Regions from separate parts of the Polycladomyces abyssicola genome, predicted to be linked through region 3. Evidence: riboswitches for the same ligand, from Rfam matches in the RefSeq annotation. Region 3 holds a riboswitch; each other region holds the start of a gene.
The links. A riboswitch is a leader RNA that binds a small molecule or an ion and turns the genes downstream of it on or off. The one in region 3 is predicted to bind cobalamin.

Region 1: it holds a riboswitch for cobalamin, as region 3 does, so the genes downstream of both, KI215_RS12415 (ribonucleoside-diphosphate reductase subunit alpha) here and KI215_RS01630 (HoxN/HupN/NixA family nickel/cobalt transporter) in region 3, are expected to answer to the same signal.
Region 2: it holds a riboswitch for cobalamin, as region 3 does, so the genes downstream of both, KI215_RS02275 (ABC transporter substrate-binding protein) here and KI215_RS01630 (HoxN/HupN/NixA family nickel/cobalt transporter) in region 3, are expected to answer to the same signal.

Annotation. Positions count from the first base shown of each region.
Region 1 is NZ_AP024601.1:2,460,560-2,468,346, forward strand. Features, by position in the region: gene KI215_RS12390 (histidine phosphatase family protein) at 1-319, opposite strand, end outside; gene cobS (adenosylcobinamide-GDP ribazoletransferase) at 324-1,052, opposite strand; gene KI215_RS12400 (bifunctional adenosylcobinamide kinase/adenosylcobinamide-phosphate guanylyltransferase) at 1,049-1,588, opposite strand; gene cobD (threonine-phosphate decarboxylase CobD) at 1,585-2,715, opposite strand; gene KI215_RS12410 (ribonucleotide-diphosphate reductase subunit beta) at 2,969-4,003, opposite strand; gene KI215_RS12415 (ribonucleoside-diphosphate reductase subunit alpha) at 4,160-6,247, opposite strand; cobalamin riboswitch at 6,550-6,826, opposite strand; gene KI215_RS12420 (class I SAM-dependent methyltransferase) at 7,104-7,772, opposite strand.
Region 2 is NZ_AP024601.1:438,975-446,761, forward strand. Features, by position in the region: gene KI215_RS02250 (transglycosylase domain-containing protein) at 1-416, shown strand, start outside; gene KI215_RS02255 (YkvI family membrane protein) at 704-1,741, shown strand; gene KI215_RS02260 (glycerol-3-phosphate acyltransferase) at 1,754-2,293, shown strand; gene KI215_RS02265 (DUF2797 domain-containing protein) at 2,331-3,122, shown strand; gene KI215_RS02270 (alpha/beta hydrolase family protein) at 3,589-4,437, opposite strand; cobalamin riboswitch at 4,859-5,055, shown strand; gene KI215_RS02275 (ABC transporter substrate-binding protein) at 5,192-6,136, shown strand; gene KI215_RS02280 (FecCD family ABC transporter permease) at 6,144-7,199, shown strand; gene KI215_RS02285 (heme ABC transporter ATP-binding protein) at 7,193-7,787, shown strand, end outside.
Region 3 is NZ_AP024601.1:303,075-310,861, reverse strand. Features, by position in the region: gene cobK (precorrin-6A reductase) at 1-127, opposite strand, end outside; gene KI215_RS01645 (sirohydrochlorin chelatase) at 322-1,191, opposite strand; gene cobJ (precorrin-3B C(17)-methyltransferase) at 1,210-2,835, opposite strand; gene KI215_RS01635 (hypothetical protein) at 2,828-3,058, opposite strand; cobalamin riboswitch at 3,362-3,554, opposite strand; gene KI215_RS01630 (HoxN/HupN/NixA family nickel/cobalt transporter) at 3,689-4,525, opposite strand; cobalamin riboswitch at 4,743-4,935, opposite strand; gene KI215_RS01625 (OsmC family protein) at 5,160-5,603, shown strand; gene KI215_RS01620 (alpha/beta fold hydrolase) at 5,842-6,666, shown strand; gene tsaD (tRNA (adenosine(37)-N6)-threonylcarbamoyltransferase complex transferase subunit TsaD) at 7,330-7,787, opposite strand, start outside.

The DNA of each region.
Region 1 (7,787 bases), 1.0 Mb from region 3:
AGCGCCGCAAATGTATTTCTTCGTTCGCCGCAATCTCGTCGTACGTTCGCCCTTCCCATTCTCCGAAGCCACATTCACGCAACAAAGGTGTGATCGTAAGCCGCACCAACGGATGATGAGCAGCAATTATGGATGCCGTTTCTTTGGCGCGACACAAATCACTGGTGTAGATCGCCGACACCCGTTCCCGGGAAAGTCGCTCCGCCACCATACGCGCCTGTTGTCTCCCCCGCTCATTGATTGGATCATCCCAATGGCCGACATACCGTCCCTGCCGGTTGCCCTCCGTCTCTCCGTGACGCACCCAGATCAGCCGCACACCCTCACCTCCACACGCAAAATGCGACCAACACCGTCGCCTCCGTTACTTCCACGATCGCGCCGTACACGTCACCCGTCAATCCACCGATCCTGCGGATCACTCGCCTGGCCATCCACACCGTCACCACCAGGGTGATGGTCAACGGTAACATGGCAAGCCAACCGTCTGCCACCGCGAGCAGGATGATGCCGAAAGCATACGCACCGGCCACCTGCCACCCTGTTAGCGCTGCTTTCAACTGGGAACCAACCCCGTCCTGCCGAACATACGGCCAGAAATATATGGCCGACAGGATTGCCATCCTACCGGCCACGGGGGCGGAAAACAGCGCAGCTGCGGCGCTAAGACCCATATCATGCACCGCAGCCATTTTCACCAATATCACAAACAATGCGGCCAAAACGCCCATCGCCCCGACCCGGCTGTCCTTCATGATGGTCAAGGTTTGTTCACGGTCCCGGTTGGCCCCCATCCCGTCCGCCGTATCCATCAATCCGTCCAGATGAAGGCCTCCCGTCAGTCGCACCCACACCCCCACAACCAGTACGGTGCGAATCCAAGGAGGCAGCCAAGGCTCCGTCAACCAGTTGAACCCGGCGAGGCACAACCCGATCACACCGCCCACCGCAGGATAGAACACTGGACTGCTTCTCCATCCGTCCGAATGAAGCAAACGGGCGGGGATGGGTATACGCGTCAAAAAGGCCAATGCGGACCAAAATCCTCTCATCCTTTCAACCTCCAGGGAATCCCCGAAACCACCATCCACACTTCATCGGCGAATCGGGCAGTGAGTTGGTTGACTCTCCCCAACGCTTCCTGAAACAACCGCCCCATCGGTGACAGGGCCACACCGCCCAATCCCGTTTCATCGGTGACGATCACCGTTTTTTGTCGGCTAAAACAGGGAAGGAACCGGTTCCATTCCGTTTCCAGCTCTTCAGGCAATCGGCGAAATTTCTCCCGGTCTGATTCGTCGATACCCATCACCCGGTTGGCCACCCATGAGGAAAGGGAGTCAATCAGTACGATGTCGTAGGGTTCGGGATGGGACAGCCACTTTTGCGGTTCCAGCGGCTCCTCGATCAATCCCCAATCGTGCGGGCGACGTTGGCGGTGAAGCTCCACTCTCGCCCGCATCTCTTCATCCCGGGGAGTCCCACCCGTGGCAACGTAGAGGACACGCCCTCCCCAAGACCGGCAGATTTCTTCCGCGAAGGCGCTTTTGCCGGAACGAACTCCGCCGGTCACCATCACCACGCTCACGAAGAAGCCGCCTCCTCATCCTGATCCAGACATTGTTTCAGGACCTTCACCAACCGTTCATGCTCTTCGTCCGTCCGCACGGCCACGCGGAAATAACGCTCGTCCAGTCCGGGGTAATCAGCACAGTTACGAATCAGAATCCCCTGCCGTCCCAGTTGTTCCTGCAACCATGCCGCTGTTTTTCCCTCCCGTTCAAGACGAACCATGAGATAGTTGGTTTCGCTCGGGTACACTTTCAACCCCGGGATTCGGCTCAACTGCATGCGCAAAGACATCCGCGCCTGCTGTACCCATTCACGAACCCTCTGTTCGTACTCCTGATCCTGAAGGGCCGCTTCGCCGAGCACCTGTGCGACCGTATTGACGCTCCATGGAACCTGACGTTGTTCCAATCGTTTGACCCACTTGGGACTGGCCACCGCATAGCCGAGACGAACCCCTGCCAACGCATAGAATTTGGTGAGAGAGCGGAGCAGGATCACGCTAGGGTACGATTCGATTTGGCCAATCAACGACATGCGCTCCCCGTCGGGAATGAAATCGAGAAATGCCTCATCCACCACCAGTACCGTCTGGCAACGTATCGCCTCTTCGGCCACCTGTTTCAGCTCGTCAAAGGAGATGCGAAGTCCAGTCGGATTGTTGGGATAGCCCAGAAACACCAGATCTGTTTTGCGCACCAGTTCGCAAAGGCGTTCCACCGGCGGCAAAAAATGACTCTCTTCCTCCCCATACAGTGGGACAATCTCGATGTCACGCTTTTTGGCACTGCTGGTATAAGCCGAAAATGCAGGATACACGATCCCGACAACCGACGGCCGCACCACATCCAGAATCAGCTCGATCAACTCGGCCGCACCGTTGCCAATGGCGATCCGGGTCGGCGTCAGATTGTGCCGCTCTGCCAACAACGCCTTCAACCTTCGCGACCGGGGGTCTGGATACTGGGTGATCACCGGTAATCTTTCCGTTTCCAGTATTCCTTTCAAGGCCTGCTTCACCGACGGCGGAGGACCGAAAGGCACGATATTGGCGCTGAAATCCAGGAACGAATCGGGGTCACGACCGAACAACTCAGATGCCGTCACTCTGTCGCCACCATGACCATAACGTTCCAACCGGGACAAACTGATCCCCTCCCCAATTGATGTGTATTCGCCAAAAGGCAGGGCATCGGGCCCTGCCTGAGAAACCATTCATTACTCTTGGAAAAACGGACACCCTCGTTTAGAGGAGCGGGTCCGAATATCCTGAGCGACTCTAGCCGTCGCTACGAAGCGAAGACGGGAAATGCGAATCCCCGTTTTTTGTCAACAACCTGAGCCCATGGACCGATTCTCTTTCCATTTCACCATGTTTCCGCCACCAAATCAATGAGAATCACAAATCACCGAAGTCCAATCCGCCCGCTTTGGCGTAATTGGTTACCTTTTGCTCGAAGAAATCTGTTTTGGTTTGGTTCAGGTTGGAAAAATGCTCCACCCAGCGCAAGGGATGTTCTGTCTGTTCCGGATACAGAATGCCGAAGCCGAGCCGTTTCATCCGCTCATTGGCCAAATATTTGATGTAACGTTCAATCAGCTCATTGCTCAACCCGTCGATTTCGTTGTTAGTGATGTATTGCCCCCACCCGATTTCATGCTGTACGGCCGTACGGGTCATGTCACGCAACTCTTCGATCCGTTCGGGCGTGAACAAGTTCGGGTTCTCCTTTTGCATCTCTTTCATCATGTTTTGGAAGAGCACGACATGGGTCAGCTCATCCCGTTGAATATATTTGATGATCGTGGCTGTGGCCGTCATTTTTCCTTGCCGGGCCAACGAATAAAAGAAGGTGAATCCGCTGTAGAAGTAAAGAGATTCCAGCAGGAAGTTGGCCATGCACGTTTTGACAAACTGCCAGTCGTCCTGATGTTCGACAAACTGTTGATAGAGATCGGCGATGAACCGATTGCGGCGCAGCAGGTGTTCGTCGTTCCGCCACTCGTCATAGATGTTTTCCCGGGTCTGCGCCGAACAGACGGTATCCAGGATATAGCTGTAGGATTGGGCGTGAATCTCTTCCTGAAACGCCTGGATGTTGAGCAGTGACGCCACTTCCGGTGCCGTGACGTACTCCCGGATGTTGGGCAGGTTTTCGCACTGAATGGAATCCAAAAAGTTGAGAAACGAAATCGTTTTGTCAAAAGCGCGCCGCTCGGCCGGTGTCAGCTCCTCAAATTGTTTGACATCACCGGTCAGCGATATCTCCTCGGGAATCCAGAAGTTGTTCAGCATCGTGCGATACAGTTTGTACGCCCAATCATACTTGATACGGTTCCATTCCCGCAGGTTGGTGGTGTTGCCGTTGATCATGCGCTGGGTGCCGCGTTGACCGTGTTCGTTGAAAATCTTTTTTCGTTGCAGTTTCTCCATATCTCTTTCCTCCTACCGATCAAGCATAAGCAGAGCTGGATTCGGGTGTGTCGGTGAATACTGTCCACATTGCTCCCTTACGGAATGACCTGACACGCCCTCGTCACTCATCCGGGCAAAATCGATCCACCCGCAGTCTCAGCGTTAGGACACACTTCAGGACGAACAGCTGACGCATTCTTCCACTTCCAGCGATTGATTGCGCACATAGTAGACGGTTTTCAACCCGTTTTCCCACGCGGCCAAATACATGGACAAAAATGCCTTGGCGTTGGTGTCCGGCGTGATAAACAGATTGAACGACTGCGACTGGTCGATGTGGCGTTGACGGATGCCTGCAGCACGAATGCTCCACATCTGGTCGATCCGGTGCGCCTCTTTGTAATACCAGAAGGTTTTCTCCGATAGATTGGGGGCGGTCTGCGGAATCAGCGCTCCCCGTTTCTCCTCGACAAAAAACTTGGCATACACCGGATCGATCCCGGCAGTCGAACCGGCGATGAGCGAGGTAGACCCCGTCGGTGCGACGGCGATCATCCAAGCATTGCGCACCCCGTATCGACTCACTTCCTCCCGCAGTGTTTGCCAACGCTCTCCGGTGTAACCGCACCGGTCAAAGAACGCGCCTGTCTGCCACTCGCTTCCTTCAAATGCCGGATACGCTCCTTTTTCCTTGGCCAGTTCCATCGAGGCCCGGATCGTCTGATAAGCGATCTCCTCAAACGACCGATCCGCTTCGGCCAGATGTTCTTCCGATTCCCAATCGATCCCTTTCTGTGCCAAGTATTGATGGTATCCGCTCGTACCCAATCCGACGGCCCGGTACTTGCGGTTGGTCACTTCCGCCTGTTTTACCGGATACAGGTTGAGATCGATCACATTGTCCAACATGCGCATCTGGACCGGGATGATACGCGCCAAATCCGCCAGGTCTGTGATCCGTCCCAAATTGATAGACGACAGGTTACAGACGACGAAGTCCCCCGGTTTTTGCTTAGTGACGATGACACCGTCCTCCAACTCCTCACTGATCAGCTCGGTCGGGGACATGTTTTGGCAAATCTCCGTGCACAAGTTGGAAGAATAGATCATTCCCTTGTGTTTGTTGGGATTGAGTCGGTTGACCGTATCGCGGAAGAACAGAAACGGTGTCCCGGTTTCATAGGCGCTCACCATGATACGCTTCATCACTTCAATCGCCGGGATTTCCTTACGGCTCAGTTCAGGATGGTTGACACACGCCTCATACCGCCGTTCAAACTCATCTCCCCAGGAGTCTTCCAGGCTGAACCCCATCACTTCACGCACTTCGTGCGGGTCGAACAGGTACCACATACCCCGTTCTTTCACCCGACGCATAAACAGGTCGGGAATGCATACGCCGGGAAAGATGTCGTGCGCTTTTAACCGGTCGTCCCCGTTGTTGGTTTTCAGGTTCAAAAAGTCCAGGATGTCCGCGTGCCACACGTCCAAATAGATGGCGAACGCCCCTTTACGCACACCCAGTTGATCCACCGCCACGGCAGTATTGTTGAAATTGCGCACCCAGGGGATAACACCGCCGGAAGCGCCTTTGTGCCCGCGAATTTTGGACCCTTTGGAGCGAACTTTTCCCAGATAAATGCCCACACCGCCGCCGTGTTTGGACACCTGGGCGGTGGCGGTGTTGGTATTGTAAATAGACCACAGCGTATCGTCCACGGTATCGATGAAACAGGAAGAGAGCTGGTGCAACGGCCGCCCCGCATTGCTCATCGTCGGTGTCGCCACCGTTACTTCCAACCGGGACAACACATCGTACATCCGTTTGGCCCACGTCAACCGGTCTTTCTCTTTCATCGCCAGATGCATCGCGATCACCATAAACCGCTCCTGCGGCAACTCCATCACCGCACCGTCATAATCCCGCACGAGATACCTGTCCGCCAAAATCTTCAATCCGATGTAATGAAACAACCGGTCTCGCTCCGGACGAATTGAGGCTTCCAGCTCACGGATTTCCGTCTCGGTGTAGTGTTCCATCAGATAAGAACCGTACAACCCTTTCGCCGTCAACTTTTGGAGCAGGTCGTAAAAATCGCCATATGCCCGCTGTTTACGGTCATATCCCCGGTTGTGCGCCGCCGCACGATACAATTCCTCTGCCAGCAAACGGGCGGCGACAAACTGCCAGCCCGGTTGTTCTACGCTGGTTTGTTCCACCGCCGTTTGCGCCAAAGTGCGCAGGATCTCCCGCTCCGACATCCCTTCCCGCAGCTACGCTCGGGCAACGACGATCAGTGATTGGGCATCGAGATCCCCCGTCTCTAGGCACACCGAGCGAACGAGCGACTCCCAGTCCAATTCTTTCTTCATCTCTACTTGTACCATCTACAAGCACCCTCTCCATTTCAGATGCGGATAAAATAAAAACACTTCCCTAACAAGGGAAGTGTTTGATGGGACACCAATCCAGCCGTGAACACAAAAACGGCACGACCCGCACAAGCCGATCACACCGATCGCGACACGCGGCACATCAAACACCTCCCTATCCTCGTAGGTCAACGGTGTTGTCGGAAAAGGCAGGTCTCCTGGCTCATGGATCATCGCATGGGGGGCTGCTGGTGGATGTCTCGAAAACAGGTTGATGCCGGGAATCTTGTTTCCCACTCGCTCCTGTTTCGCTACATCCCCCGGCCCCCTGATGGCCGTGTCTTCCCGTCTTTCGATAGTGACAAACGGCCCGGCTCCCCATTCACAGTGGCGGGACCGCGCCGGATTTTCACCGGCTTCCCTCTTCGGGAGTGGACAAACCACTCCACCTTTTCCCACGGTATGTCGTTGTCCAAAAGTAGGTTCATTGTATCTTATCGGTTTTCCCATTGTCTAACTTCTTTATCTGCCAAAAACAGACGAAAAATGAATGACGGGGGATCTATTCAAACACCATACCTTGTATGAGTCTTTTATGATCAATACTACAACTTGTGTTTTCTATTTCCAGCAATCATCTCGATCTCCTTCACCATGCCCCGAATGCATCTAGTTACTGGAAGGTCAAGAAAAAAAGCCCCCTTAGGGGACCAGCATGTCGACCGAATCACGCGTAAACTGATAGTCACTTCTCAAGCCATACCTCCAATCCGATCGTATCCTCTTGAATCTTGCATGTCTGAAATTTACTCTTTGATACCAACTGCCTAAACTCCTCTTTCGTATAAGCCCGTTTGATGAGCATCAATCGAAATATCCATTTTGTCAGGAGGTATTGAAATCCTGTCAAACCCAACTCCTCTTCTATGTGTTTGTCCACTGCTTCCGGGGAAACATCTCCCCGTAAATCGATGATCACAGCTTTTCCGCCGTCCTTCAACACTCGATTCATCTCGTCAAGGGCAGCGACGGGCTGTGAAAAGTTTTTAAAGGCCGCTCGACAGACGATAAAATCAAATGTTTGATCATCAAAGGGCATTCGGGCAGCATCCCCTTGACGAAAGTCAATTTCCACACCCGCTTCTTTGGCTTTCTCCCGCGCAATTTCCACAAACTTTTTACTGATGTCCAAACCGGTTATTTTGTAATTACCGAGTTTTGCAAGTTCGATCGACAAGTATCCCGGGCCAGAGGCAAGCTCAAGAACAGCGGCTTCTTCCGGGACACATGCAGCCACCTTTTCCGCATCTTTTTTGTATTCCTCAATGTTGTTCTGAGTACTTTTCGCGTACCACGTGGCAATGGGACCGTCCATTCCAATTCCCTTATAACCCTTTTGGGCTTTTTTGGACATATCACTTCCTCCATA
Region 2 (7,787 bases), 140 kb from region 3:
CGCAACCGAAAACCTATTACTACCGAGTAGTAGCCATTGACACGAAAACCAACCAAGAACTGCCGTCCAACGTGGCGACAGTCCAAGTGACGCCGGATCAACCGCAAACGCCGCCACCTGATCAAGGGAACCCGCAAGGCAACCCACAAGGCAACCCGCAGGGCAATGACCAAGGCAATCAGCAGGGGAACCCGCAAGGAAATGACCAAAGTCAGGGACCCGGTGGTTTCCTGGATGGCTCGAGTGGCCAAGACGGTACGAACACGGGCGGTACAGACGGTACCAGCACAGACGGTACCGACGGTACCAGCACAGACGGTACCAGCACAGGCGGTACCGACCAAGGGACCGATACCGGAACCGATCGTGGCAACGGTGGACACAACGGCGGTGGCAACACCGGCTTTATCGGCTGACGTTGCTTCAAAAGGACTGGCTTTCTTGCCGGTCCTTTCTTGTTGACAAAAACCGTCCGCTCTGATCTCCCGTCTCCTCTTCATAGCGACAGCTAGAGTGGTTCGACAAGAAATTCGGACCCGCTATTTCGAGAGGGCAACTGTTACACCGAAATCGTGTGGCTTATCTACACTATCAGCAGTCGCAAGGACCGGTTTTGTAACCGGTCCTTTTCCTTTTGTTCTAACCCCGTTCGCTTGCCCATAGACTAGTCCTGAAAGGGACGAGTCGCGAGGAGTGAGCGGGATTGGGCAATCGAGTGATGGCAGCGTGCCGGATCGGATTTACCTATATTGGTACGGTTGTGGGGGCCGGGTTTGCCTCCGGACAGGAAATCATGCAATTTTTTACGCGTTTCGGCTCACAAGGCATTTGGGGCATCGTGGCGGTCACCCTGATGTTTTCATGGCTGGGCACCCGTATGATGGTGATGGGGGCGCGGTTGAAAGCTGCTTCGTATGAAGAGCTGAACCGGTTTCTGTTCGGTCCCCGGTGGGGGAAATGGATGAACGGATTCGTGGGGGTGGTGCTGTTTGGCGTCACGACGGCAATGATGTCGGGGACAGGCGCTCTGTTCCGGGAACAATTGGGGTGGTCGTTTCACCTGGGCGTCATTCTCACAGCTGCGGTGGCCTTCGCTGTGATTGTCCGCGGATTGGATGGCATTCTTTCCGTCAATTCGGTGATCGTGCCGATGATGTTTCTTTTTACCCTGCTCGTGGCGATCAACGGTTTGGGGCGGCCGGAGGCGGTTGAGTGGCTGACGGCATCGCATCACGGCGGCGGACAGTGGTGGTTGTCTGCTTTGACATATGTGGCGTTCAATCTGGCGATGTCTCAAGCGGTATTGGTGCCGATGGGCAACGAAGTGGCCGATGAGCGGATTCTCACGGCGGGAGGATGGATTGGCGGAGTGGGATTGGGTGTGATGCTATTGGCCAGTCATTTTGCCATGACGTTGGAAATACCGGAGATTTTTCGGAGGGAAATCCCGATCGCGATGGTGATTGCCGCGTTGGGCACCGCGATGAAGGCTTTTTTTCTGTTGGTGATGTGGGGGGAGATCTTTACTACCCTGATTGGCAATGTGTACGGTTTGGCCGCCCATCTCCATGAATATCTACCTTTTCGCATGAATACGATTATGGCCGGTATTTTCATCTCTGGTTACGTTTGTTCGCTGATCGGGTTTCCCGCTTTCGTCGGATATGTCTACCCGTTGTTCGGCTACTGCGGACTGGCGGCGATCGGTCTGTTGGCATTGAGACCGTATCCTCGCTGGTGAGGGGGCATCGTTATGAGAACGCTCATCATTGCACTTGTCGCCTATGGGATCGGCATGTTCCCCTTTTACGGGTGGTGGATGGGAAGGCGGATCAATGGAAAAGCGATCATGCACACCGGTCCTTTGCAGGATGTGGTGCTGTGGGTAGTGTTGGAGATGACCAAAGGTGCTTTGGCCGTGTTGATCGGGTGGGCGATGGGCGGATGGTTTGGTGCCAGCGTAGCGGCATTGCTGGTGGTGATGGGCCGCTTGTTTCCGGTTGTCCCCGCTTTTCGCAGCGGTGGGGGAACGGCAGTAGCGGCCGGAGCGTTGTTCGTGTTGAGTCCGATGCTGATTGCGATGGGTATCCTGGTTTATTTGGTCAGTTTGTTGTTGACGCGGTATATGGGGATCTCGACAATACTGACCGTTGTGGCCGTAATGATTCTGTCGGTGGTGATTTCTGCACAACTGTATGTCATCATTGTTGCCGTTTGTGTGGGGTCCCTGATTTTGTATCATCAGACGACACGCCGTTTTGGCGGGTGGAAAAACCCCTTTCGCTTCCGCTGATTGTGATACAATGGGGAAGAAGAGAGGGGGAACCACCGTGGAGTGGACAGGCTATCTACGCCCCTTGGAACATGAGGTAGCCGAGCCGATCACGTATTTTGCCCGGGTGGGGGATGAAGCGGTTCGGCTCAACGATTGGCTGGGGCAAACGATCCGCATCACGTTTCTCAAGGAGAAAGCTTGCTGCCATTGTGGACGCAAGATCAAAAAGACCTATAACAACGGTTATTGCTTCCCTTGTTTCCGAGACCTGGCGGAAAACGATCTGTGTATCGTGAAGCCGCATCTGTGCCATTATCACGAAGGTACCTGCCGTGATGATGCTTTTGGCGATCAGCATTGCATGGTACCGCATTATGTGTACTTGGCGCTCAGCAGCGACGTCAAGGTGGGTATCACCCGCAAGACGAACGCATTCAAACGGTGGGTGGACCAAGGTGCGGTGGCCGCGGTCCCAATCGCTGAAGTGCCGACACGCAAGGCTGCCGGCGAGTTGGAGTTGCATTTGTCCCAATACATAGCGGACAAAACGGATTGGCGGAAGATGTTGAAAAACGAGGTGGCCGAGCGGGATCTGTGGCAGGTGAGGGAGGAAATCCGGGAGAAAGTGCCGGAGATGTTCCTGCCGTATTGGTTGGAAAAGACACAGATGTACCGGTTCACTTATCCCCAATTGGACCGGCCGGAAAAGATGAAATCGCTAGGATTGGACAAGCAGGAAGAGATCACAGGCCGCTTGGTGGGAATCAAGGCACAATATCTGCTGTTGGATCATGGTGTGTTTCATATGCGAAAACATACGGGCTACAAGGTGACGTTGGCAGTGTGAGAGAGTGGAGATCATAACATGGATGGACGACACGCCCCAGGCGTGTTTTTTTGTTGAAAAGGGAGGCAAAATTCCTACGAGTCTCCAAACGGGAGTGAAAAAAGATCGAAGCACGATAATACAAAAGTATGACTGATGGATAAAACCATTGAATGAGAAAAAAACACTCCTTTGTATTAAAATACAATCTTCACCGACGAGAAATCACTTTCATCACTGAGGGTTTCAGTGGAACTTAAAAAACTCGAAACAATTTTTTGGATAGATCATTCCACTTTGTTGGAAAAGAGTATATAATATAAATGCGACATCGGCGAACGTGATTGAAACCAACGGCTAGTTTCAAACAGCGTCCTGTAATTTAACGCAAGCCCCCCTTGCAATACACTTTTTTCAATTGGATACAAGTTTGACCCCCTTGAGCGAAAGGGCCGGCAATGTAGCCGGCCCTTTCGCTGTGCTCTCCTCACTGCGATTCACTCCAAGTCTGATGCAAAAAGCGTGCAGTCTCATCCAAGGCTTGGTCCAGGTAAGGGGTTGGACCGCGGAACGGGTGGACACAACCAAAAGTGTGATCCGCTCCTTCGATGATGACCAAACGGGCGTTAGCGGCTGCGCTGGAGAGTTGCTTGGCCGCGGCGAGTGGTACGGAGCGGTCGTCACTCCCGTGCAAAATCAGCAGGGGGCGTTCGAAAGACGGGAGTCGGTTCAGGATGTCGAACCGCTCACGGTTGCGTTCCAGATCGTCCAACACCTCACGGTGAATCGGCATCTCTTGACCTGTGCGGGCGTTGAGGATGGTGGCAACGCCTTTTTCGCGGATTTCCCGTTTCAGGTCATCGGAGAACAGGTCGACACGGGCAACGCTGTTCCACAACACGACAGCCCCGATCTCCGGATGATCCATCGCGAAGATCAGGCTGTTCCCTCCGCCGCGACTGTGCCCGACCAGGGCGATTTTATCAGTGTCCATTGCTTCACGCAAAGGCACATTTCCCTGTAACAGCCGATCCAGGAGGTATGCCAAGTCCTCCTGTTCACGGGAATACGTATTACGAGCGAACTTGTCCAGTTCATCGAATTCTTCCAGATTTTCACCCACTCCGTTCATGGAGAAATTGAAGGTGATGACGGCAAACCCCCGGTCTGCCAGTACACGGGCAGCATGCGGGAAAAAGCCCCAGTTTTTGAATCCCTTAAAACCGTGGCACATAATGACAACCGGGAGCGGCGACTTGGTCGTTGCGGCATAAACGTCTCCACGGATGATGCGGTTTTCCTTTCCCAAATCCCATGTGAAGGTCTGATGTTCCATCTATTGCGGCGCAAATGGTAGAATTGCGCCTGCACCCTCCTTTCCGTGATCGGGTTCCCAGGGCGTTTCTGGCAAACACTGACCACATTCTTTTCCCGACTCGGTCCACCTGCACCTGCAAGGAAGCAGATCACGGCCGTTCCGACCCAGTGAGAGCCAGATGTGGGCAAAGTACGCTTCGCATGGAGGAATTTGCTCGCGATTAAATTCTGCGCTTTCCGGGTCTTCGCTTTGTCGGGGCTTGGTAAGTCGCCATGAAAAAAACATGTGCCTCAGTTACAGAATGATGATACACGCCCTGACAAACTTGATTTCGCATCAAAGCTGTCGTTTTCCTCTTTCCCGTGACGACCGTTCTCTAAACAAAGGGGATGGTCAGAAATCCGACAAAGTGTTAAAATTCGGGTAGATTGCAAACCGACAAGTGAATAGGCGAAAAGGTCCTTTATCCAAAAGGGATAAAGGTGAAAAGGGAAGACCGGTGCAAATCCGGCGCGGTCCCGCCACTGTGAGTGGGGAGCGCGGTCGCACGATGCCACTGTCCCCAAGGGGATGGGAAGGCGCGGCCGAATGCGGTGATCCACGAGCCAGGAGACCTGCCTTTTCGCGGTCACTTGCGATTCTCCTTCGGGGTGTGAGGAGGAGCGCAACACTCGCGTGCGCGTTTTCCAGCATGCGGTATGCGCGAGAGGATTTCCCTGACCTCGATGGAGGCGGGGTTTTTTTATGTTGTGAAGGGAAGGAGAGAGACTGGATGAAGAAATGGTTTGGTTGGTTGTTGACGTTGTTGTTGGTAATGACGATGGGGGTGGCGGGCTGCTCTCAGTCGCCCCAACCGCACGCGGATCATGACGGAAAACAGGGTGCTTACCCGGTTACCCTCAAGGATGCATCCGGGCAGAGCGTAACGATCAAGCGGGAACCCCAGCGCATCGTTTCATTGGTCCCCAGCACCACGGAAATCGCGTTTTCATTGGGTCTGGACAAAAAGATCGTTGGCGTTTCATCTCTGGACAATTATCCGGCGGGTGCGGCGAAGAAGGAAAAAGTGGGAGATTTGAAGATTAATGTGGAAAAAGTAGTGTCGCTGAAGCCCGATCTGGTGCTGGCCAACCCGATAAACGGCCAGGATACGATCGGCCAATTGCGGAAACTGGGGTTAACGGTGCTGGTGGTGGACGGACAAAGCCTTAAAGGTGTAGAAGATTCGATTCTCTTGGTGGGCAAAGCGACGGGGGCCATGGACAAGGCTCGTCAGGTAATCGCAAAGATGGAACAGGAGAAAAACCATGTGACACAAAAAGTGGCTTCCATCCCGGCCGACAAGCGGGTTAAAGTGTGGATTGAGCTGGACCCGACACTGTTTACTGCCGGTTCGGGTACCTTTATGGACGAGCTGATTCGTTTGGCCGGAGGGAACAACGTGGCCGCAAGCCAAAAAGGATGGCCTCAAGTGTCGGCGGAGCAGGTCGTGAAATGGAATCCGGACGTGATCATCGCCACCTATGACACCGGCGGAAATAAAGTGGTGTCACAAATCGCCTCCCGCTCCGGATGGGCTGGGATCAACGCTGTGAAGCAAAAACGGATTGTCACGGTCAACCCGGATTTGGTCAACCGGCCCGGACCGCGGGTGACGCAAGGGCTGAAACAGATCGCGCAAGCGTTGTATCCGCAAGTGTTTAGTGCGAAACAGTAAGGGAAACATGATGCGGAGCAAAAAAGTATATTGGTTGGCGGGTCTGGCGGGACTGCTGACGTTGACGGTGGCCGTAGCCGTATCCGTCGGCAGTACGCCGATCCCGCTGGCGGATGTATGGCGGATTCTGGGGCGGGTGTTGCCCGGAGTCGGTTCGATGATTCAACCGCCGGGCGACACGTCTGTCGAGACGATTGTGCGATCCATTCGGTTACCGCGGGTTTTGCTGTCCGTACTGGTCGGAGCATCGCTTGCCATGGCGGGTGTCGTCTATCAGGCGTTGTTGCGTAACCCGTTGGCCGATCCGTACATTCTCGGCGTCTCTTCCGGAGCGGCCCTCGGGGCGGTCATTGCACTGTTGACCGGGTGGGGAGCGGCCTGGCTGGGTGGCTGGAACGTACCTGTCTTCGCATTTATCGGTGCAATGGTGGCATTGCTGGCCGTGTTGCAATTGGCCAGGGTCGGTTCGCAGATGCGGCCGGAGACACTCATCCTGTCCGGTGTAGTCGTACAGGCGTTTTTCGGTGCGGTACTCACGTTTTGCATCGCGTTGTCCGAAGAACAACTGCAACAGATCCAGAGCTGGCTGATGGGAAGTTTCGCCCTGCGGGAATGGGAACACGTTGCCGTGGTGGGTCCGTTTCTGGCCATCGGTACCGTGGTGTGCTGGTGGTTTAGCCGGGAGTTAAACCTGTTTGCGTTGGGCGATCGGGCAGCGGGGCATCTCGGCGTGTCCGTCGGGATGGTGCGCGGACTGTTGTTGGTGACGGCATCACTTGTTACCGCCGCAGCCGTGTCCGTATCAGGGACAATCGGGTTTGTCGGGTTGGTCGTTCCACATGTGATGCGCATATTGTGCGGTCCCGATCATCGTTGGTTGATTCCGTTGTCCTTGTTGGCAGGTGGGGTCTTTCTGACGGGTGCCGATCTGTTGGCCCGAGTGATGTTGGCGCCTCGTGAATTACCGATCGGGGTGGTGACTGCGTTTGTCGGCGCACCGTTTTTCGCATGGTTGTTGAGAAACCATCTCCGTTCCCGCAGAGGGGAGGGATCGTCATGTTAGCAGCCCGAAAGGTGGGCAAACACTATGGCGAACGCAGTGTGCTGTCCGAAGTCAGTTTGAATGTCGGCCCTGGTGAGATGGTAGGTATCATCGGTCCCAATGGCTCAGGCAAAACCACTTTACTTCGGCTGTTGTCCGGTGAGGAACGCCCCGATACGGGTACCGTGATGTGGGAAGACCGTCCGATCGCGGATTGGCCGGTCAGGGAGCGGGCGCGCCGGATCGCTCTGCTACCCCAGGAAGGGTTGCCCCCGCTTGATTTCACCGTGGAAGAAGTGGTGATGATGGGCCGTCATCCTCACCAGGGTTGGTGGCCGTGGATAACGGAACGGGATCGCGCATTGGTGGAGGAAATTTTGGCCGATACGGATCTGCTTTCGCACCGGTGGCGACCCGTCGCGGTATTGAGCGGCGGTGAGCGGCAACGGGTGGCGATTGCACAGGCGATGGCGCAACAGCCCCGGTTGTTGTTGCTGGATGAGCCCACGACCTATCTGGATGTACGGCATCAGTTGAGCATGCTCGACCGGATTGTGCGGTGGAAACGGAAAGATGGGTTGTCCGTCGTGATCGTGTTACATGATTTGA
Region 3 (7,787 bases):
AATCAGCATCCCGCAAACTTTTGGCGGCATTTTCGGTAACCACCGTCGCCAGCAGTGGATGTCCCGCTTGCCGGATGCGAACAGCCAACGCCCGCGCATCACTGGTACCGGCCAAAAACAGGATCATCCTCTCCCCTCCCGTCCTGTAAGTGGATTCCGTGTAGCGTCTACGATACCAGGTGCATTATGCTCTTCTCTGTTTCGTCCAGTTGCTTCGGGTGAGTCCCTCTCTCCTCTTTCGCAAAGCTCAACGGTCGCTCGCCGGAAAACGACAATCCTTCTCTCATCCAAGCACTGGATCGTTAGGCTGAAAGACCACCTTCACGATGGTTGGTCAACAGCCGACTCATGAGGGTGATGGTGATGGTCATGATTATGGTGATGCAAATGATGACCGTTAGCCTCAGCGACCGACACCAACTGCTCCCAATCCAATCCCTGACCTCCGGCGGCTTCCAACAGCCGGTTCATCATCACGCCGACCAATCCGTCATCCAGCCCGAGATAGTCAGTCATACTCAAATGAACACCTGCATACCGTTTACGAAGGTCGTCCAAGCGGCCGTTCATCCGTTTGATGAGCACTCCGGTAAACAGCAGATAGGGCAGAATGATGATGTTTTTGGCCCCCAGCCGGACACATCGCTCCACTCCCTCTTCCCATCCGGGATCCGTGACCCCGACAAATGCCGTTTCCACCCACCGCACTGGCAAGCGCTCCCACAACAGCCGCGCGATTTTGAACAAATCGCTGTTGGCCTCCGCATCGCTTGATCCCCGGCCCACGACCAGCACAGCCGTGTCGCTTTCGTTTCGGTCTTGCGGCAGATCGGTGACAGATCGGACACGCCGTTCCAATATGGACACCACCGATTGATCCACCCCAACCGGCCGCCCGTATGTGAACGTGACATCGGGATACCGTCGGGCGGCTTCCCGGATCGGGAACGGGATATGTACCTTGGCATGCCCCGCAAACAGGAGCATGATGGGGACCACTGTAATCCGTTTGGCCCCTTTTTCCACACAGCGGCGGATGCCTTCGGGAATGTCCGGTTCGGTGAGTTCCAGAAAACACGTCTCCACGATGGGAAAAGAGAGGAACCGTCCCACTCGCGACGTAAAGTCCAGCAACTGGGCGTTCCCTTCCGGGTCTCGACTGCCGTGACCCACAAACAAACAAGCTTCCATCGGTTTTTCCTCCTCGTTTCAGTCCCCGCAGACGGTATCCACCGCTACCGGTTGAGGTTGTTCCCGGTACCGGAACCCGTTCACCTCTTGGACACGTTTGAAAAATTTGTGGAAACGCTCGTTGGGGTGCCCTTTTTCCGCATATTCCCGCACGACGTTTTCCACCGCCACCAACATCTCTTCCGGTGAGAGTCCTTCCGCCACCCGCTGGGCGGGATGGGCATTGCGGCCGATCCTTTTACCGCCCAGAAACAAATCGTACGTGCCGCGTCGGTAGACAATCCCGATATCTTCCGTCACCGCACCATAGCAGGCCATCGCACAGCCGTTGAAGCCGATTTTCAATTCCTTGGGGATGTTCATCCCGCCCAACCGGCGAGTCAACTCCTCGGCGTGGGGAATCGACTCACCTTTATCGCCATCGCAAAAATCGCATGCTTTTACCTGCACCACATCGCCGACGGGGTGAACCGACCATCCCGCATCCGTCAGGCGACGAACCACTGAGTCGGGATCATCGGTCGGGATCCGCAGGATCATTTGATGATCGGGTGTATACGTGATCTCCCCTTTGTCTCCCGCCAGCGATGCCAGTGCAGCCATTTGGTTCGGCGTCCACTTTTTTTCGGCGACGCCGGAAGAGACGGCCACTTCCAAAACCGGGGTGACATTGGGCACCGCAGTGGGAGGAGTACCGGTGACAGGAACCTTGCCTGCGACCTGAAGAAGTGCCAACGCTTCCTCGGCCCATGCAACCGGATGTTTCGCCTCTTTGGTTCGGGGTTTGTCCAATTGCTCTGTTTGCGCGTTGAGAGACCACGGCTCGGTGTCCGTCCGCAGGCGTTCATGTGGCTTCAAGGCCTGTTCCTTTTGGGTAAGCGTATATTTTCGCTGATAGCCGCGCGGTGTGATCATCAAACCGTGATGAACAAAAGTGGTGGAATTGCCGATCAACACCGTAGTCAACATGCCAATCTCATGTCCCAGCATCTCACCCAGCTTCGTGATCACCACGTGTTGCCGTTCCCGATAGGCGCTTTTCACCAATCCGACAGGTGTGTCCGGTGACCGATACTGGAGCAGGATGCGTTGAGTCTCCACGATCTGGCGGGTACGCCGTCCACTTTTGGGGTTGTACAAAGCGATGACAAAATCGGCTGCTGCGGCCGCTTCAATCCGGCGGGCGATCGTTTCCCAGGGGGTGAGATGGTCACTCAGACTGATCATGCAAGCATCGTGCATCACGGGCGACCCCAAAAGTGCCGCGCAGGAATTGATTGCTGATACCCCGGGGATCACCTCCACTTCCACACCTTCGCCCCGATGCCTTCCTTTTTCCACCAACACCTCGTACACCAGTCCGGCCATGCCGTACACGCCTGCATCTCCGCTGGAAATCACGGCCACCTTTTTTCCGCTCTCGGCCAGCTCGACCGCCGTCTGTGCCCGACTGACTTCTTCCGTCATGCCGGTTTGCACGATCTCCTGATTGTCCAACAAATCCCGGATGATGTCGACATAGGTGTTGTACCCGACGATCACATCGCTGTCGCTGAGTGCTTCCCGCGCCCGGTGCGTCATGTGGTCGAAATGACCCGGACCGAAGCCCACCACGTACAACTTGCCGCGGCCTTTCTCACTCATTTCCGCTTCCTCCTATCTTGCCGTGATGGATGGTTGTTCCCTCTCCGTGTTGCGTTTGCCGGAACACATCGGCACCGACGATCCATGTCGTTCGTAAAACGGACGAATCCACGCCACCGCTTTTTCCACATGGGACGGCATGACAGATCGGCTCCAGCATCTGCTGCCAAATCGCCCTCATCATCTGATCCATGAGTGATTTGGAACGTGAGATGTCACCCATTTGGAAAACCTGTCCGCTTCCAACCTACAACCCCCATCTCAATTGCCTCGCATCCCATAAGAGTGCCCCAGAAAAATGCTCCGCCACGACACGAATCATAAACTGCCTACTATACCAAAAAAAATAAAAGCACTTCCAAAATGGAAGTGCTTAAATCGCGCAGTTGTTATCCCTTAACCTAGCTAAATGCAGCGACTCCCGTCCGAGGGCCTGAAAAAGGTACACGATTCCCCAGGCGGGCTGCTTTCATTCAGCGGACAGTCGTCCAGCCCGATCTAAACACCTCCCTATCCTCGTAGGTCAACGGTGTTGTTGGAAAAGGCAGGTCTCCTGGCTCATGGATCATCGCGAAACCATACAGGGCCTTCCCATCGCACACTGGCGACAGTGACCGCAGTATCGCTCCCCATTCACAGTGGCGGGACCGCGCCGGATTTTCACCGGCTTCCCTCTTCGGGAGTGGGCGAACCACTCCACCTTTTCCCTTTCAATATGCAATTGTCAAAATCTCGATCAAAATCTCTCTTTATTGTATCGAATGAAAAAGAGAATAGCAACTCGGAGTTTTTGGTGTTGGCTTCTGTAGTTATCAACGTGCAACCTCCACATATACGTTTTTCGTCTAGGCCATCACTTTCTCCATGAGTTGCTGTTTTCTTCACCTGATACATGTAACCCTACAAAAGGACGATCAACTCTTGTTCGATAGGATACCCATGCAAAAATGAAAAGGAAGAGCAAAAAAATGATGATCCCCACCACTTCAAAATCCAATTCTGCCCAAGGGTTAAAGAATGTAAAGGCTTCGTAGAAAGAGACTCCATATGCTAAAAACACAATGATCCAACCCATCACTCTGGAGGCAGATTGCCCAAGTTTACTGGATTGGCGAAGTATTTTATTGGTAATCAAAGAATCAATGGTATCTGTGATCATCATCCCCATCATAAATGTGATTCCCAAGATGTAAGGCATATAGTTCGCGTTGTTGTTCGCTGCCAACACCCAGACGGACGCTTGACTAACGGTCTCTGATGCTAAAGCAAACAGTCCTCCAATCAATATAATGAGAAGTGGGTTGCTTGTTTCCTGTAATTTTTTCGGAATGAGTTTTCCTTTGATACCTTGAGGTCGATATTCGTCCTGATTCCCTAATCGCGTCTTTAACAGATTATTGATGTTTAATGTTCCAATCAGGAATAGGGACAAAATAGAAAACCATGTCACAAACAGGTCGACGTAATCCGGTAACCGAAAGTTCTGACTGATGTTTCCTAGAATAATCCCAATACTGGCTACTACTAAACCGTGTCCAAAGGAGAATAAGGTACCGACCCAACGCGCAATCGAACTTCCTTTACGCCAATTGTAGCGAGCCAAACCATCAATACAAGCTAAATGATCAGCATCCAAACCGTGACGAAGACCTAAAGTAAATACCAGTATGAGAAGAGATACGTTTTCCATCTTTTCTCTCCTTACAGAATATTCATTCAAAATTGTGACCTTAACCCTTCCATCCCCAAATACTGAAAAAATAAAAACACTTCCCGTTATGAGAAGTGTTTGATGATCACGTATCCACATACAAGTACACAAGAAGACTCACGGCCTATGCCAGGCCAATCGACACCAATTTGACGGCATGCGGCGTCATCAAACACCTCCCTATCCTCGTAGGTCAACGGTGTTGTTGGAAAAGGCAGGTCTCCTGGCTCATGGATCATCGCGAAACCATACCGGGCCTTCCCATCGCACACTGGCGACAGTGACCGCGGCATCGCTCCCCATTCACAGTGGCGGGACCGCGCCGGATTTTCACCGGCTTCCCTCTTCGGGAGTGGACGAACCACTCCACCTTTTCCCTTTCAATATGCAATTGTCAAAATCTCGATCAAAATCTCTATTTATTGTATCGAATGAAAAAGAGAATCGCAACTCGGAGTTTTTGTCATCAGGAATAACCCTCCCACAATCTACCACCCTTCGGCTTTGTCAGGGTGTATTTTTTCAATCACACTTTTTATCATAATTCATACTTGTCAAATCGGAATTAATGGATTATTCTTATACTAATTTATCCGTTGGGAGGTTTGATTTCATGCCTAAGATTACTTTTGTGTCTGATGTAAAATGGTCCGGTGAGGGAGTGCGCTCGGTGGCTGAGATCAACGGCAAACAGGTGATCATCGACGAGCCCCCGGCTTTAGGCGGAACGGATCAAGGGCCCAATCCGGTGGAACTCATCCTGGCTGCCCTGGGCGGATGCATTAATGTGCTGGTCTCTCTGTTTGCCAAACAGCACGGAGTAGAACTGAAAGGAAGCCAAGTGCATGTGGAGGGCGATTTGGATCCCGACGGTTTCATGGAAAAAGCCGATGTCCGCCCTGGCTTCCTGGAAGTCCGCTACCATATTCAAATTGACTCCCCGTCCGACCCGGAAAAAGTCCAAGCATTGATCGAACACGTAGAGCGGGTCTGCCCAGTGAAGGACACCTTACAGGGCGTGCCTACCGTGGCGGTGACGGGGCAGAAGACGTCATAATCCCAACGGAAAAACCACCCTCATTGTGGGTGGTTTTTCGTTTTCAGGAACTGTGTCCTGGAGAATGATCTACCGTGATTCCGGTATTACCTTGGATTCTTTTCGGTAAACTTCGAGCATATGATGGAAGATGTGCGGGGCGATAAGGATTACAGAGATATCGACAAGATTTGTAATGCTCACGCTCAAAGTCGCCCGGATTTTGGCCACCCTTCTCTCGAGTTTAGGAGGGGTACAGATGGGTTACTACATTCCAGTTGAACGAAACGTAAATATCTTCGTCGAGGATTGCGATCCTGGGCATGGAAAACCAATCCTTTTTATACACGGATGGCCGCTTAACCATAAAATGTTTGAATATCAATTCAACCAACTCCCCAAAATGGGCTATCGTTGTATTGGGATTGATTTGCGCGGATTCGGGAAGTCGGATCGTCCCTGGGAAGGATATTCGTACAACCGATTGGCAGATGATGTCCGTATCGTGATTGATACTCTACAGTTAGAGGATGTCACCTTTGCTGCACATTCGATGGGAGGAGCTATTGCCATCCGGTACATGGCTCGGCATGCAGGGCATAAAGTCTCTAAACTAGCCCTCATAGGAGCTGCGGGCTTCACCAGACGCCCCGGAATACCGTATGGACTAACAAAAGAGGAAATGAAACGTTGGGAACGGTCATGGAGTAAGCTAATGGTCGCTACCTATACCGATCGCCCCAAAATGCTGGATGGCGTTGGGGACATATTTTTCGCACGTTATGTAACGGAGAGTTTCAAAAACTGGTTCCACGGATTGGGAATAGAGGCGTCTGGCCATGCATCGGCGATGTGTGCAGTTTCCCTTCGAGATGAGGATTTAGGGAGAGATTTTTCTAAAATCAATGTACCAACCGCAATTTTCCATGGTGTACAGGACAAAGTCTGCCCATTCTCATTTGCCAAATTGATGCACGCCGGTATCAGGGAATCGGAACTCATCCCCTTTCAATACAGTGGTCATGGATTGTTCTACGAAGAGTTGGAGAAATTTCATCGCGAGCTTATACGCTTCATCGGATAAAACGGGGATGTTGTGATGGACCCAAAAACCCTGTTATCAGATAACAGGGTTGAGACTCCACACGGCTGAAGTACCACAGGCACTCCCTATGGTCGCCGTAGGATTCTTGGGGAGTTCACGTCCTCAGTCCATTTCTGTTTCGGACAACTCCCAAGTTCAGGGCTGTCTCATCAGCCCATCCCATGCCGTTCTACAGCTGGGCTGTATGTACCCGCATGGGCGGGACACCAGCGACCAACGGAAGTGCCCGTGGTATTACCAGTGTCCTAGTTCCTTTTTTCACTCTTATGGTTTTACCCAGCGGGAGAGACTGGTTCGCCGCTGGAACCCCATACCATAACGTTTTCAAGGAACGGAACCCACTACCAGTGGGATGAGCACCGCTCATACGTACACAAGTTGCTCTTGCCATCCCCACAAGGGGGATTCCGAACAACGCCGCCTTTCATCCCACGATTAAAACTGTGGGCTTTTAGGCGGCAGTTTCTGAAAGAAACTGCTGACAAAGTGGTCAAACCACTCGTGATTTCGTGTGCGCTGTGATCCCTCTTGCTCCTGAATCGCTGCGCTCAAAGGTCGCTCGTGGGAAAACGCTCACCCTTTTTTAGGAGGGCGGGGCCGAGAGCCCACGGACTATCCTTGCCACTCGCCTACACGCTGCATTCACACCAACGGCAGATTGGGTTCCGCGTTGAGCGACAAATCACCCACTTGCCCGTCAAAGAAGCGGTAGGTTCCCGCCGCGGCGATCATCGCCGCGTTGTCAGTGCACAGCGACAGTGGCGGTACACGCAGGGTGATCCCGGCTTCCCGGCACCGTGCGCCCAACGCTTCGCGCAAGCGGCTGTTGGCTGATACGCCGCCCGCCAATACCAACTGCTTCACACCGGTGTGGGCGACTGCTCTCATCGCTTTTTCCACCAGCACCTCGACGACCGACTCCTGAAAACTGGCGGCCACATCCGCCGGATTGACCGTCTCTCCCCGTTGACGCGCGTTGTGCAGGTAGTTGATCACCGCGGATTTCAACCCGCTGAAACTGAAATCGAAGGAGTCCGGCTCCAACCATGCCCGCGGAAAATCCAGCACATCACTGCCATCTTTGGCCAGTCGGTCAATCT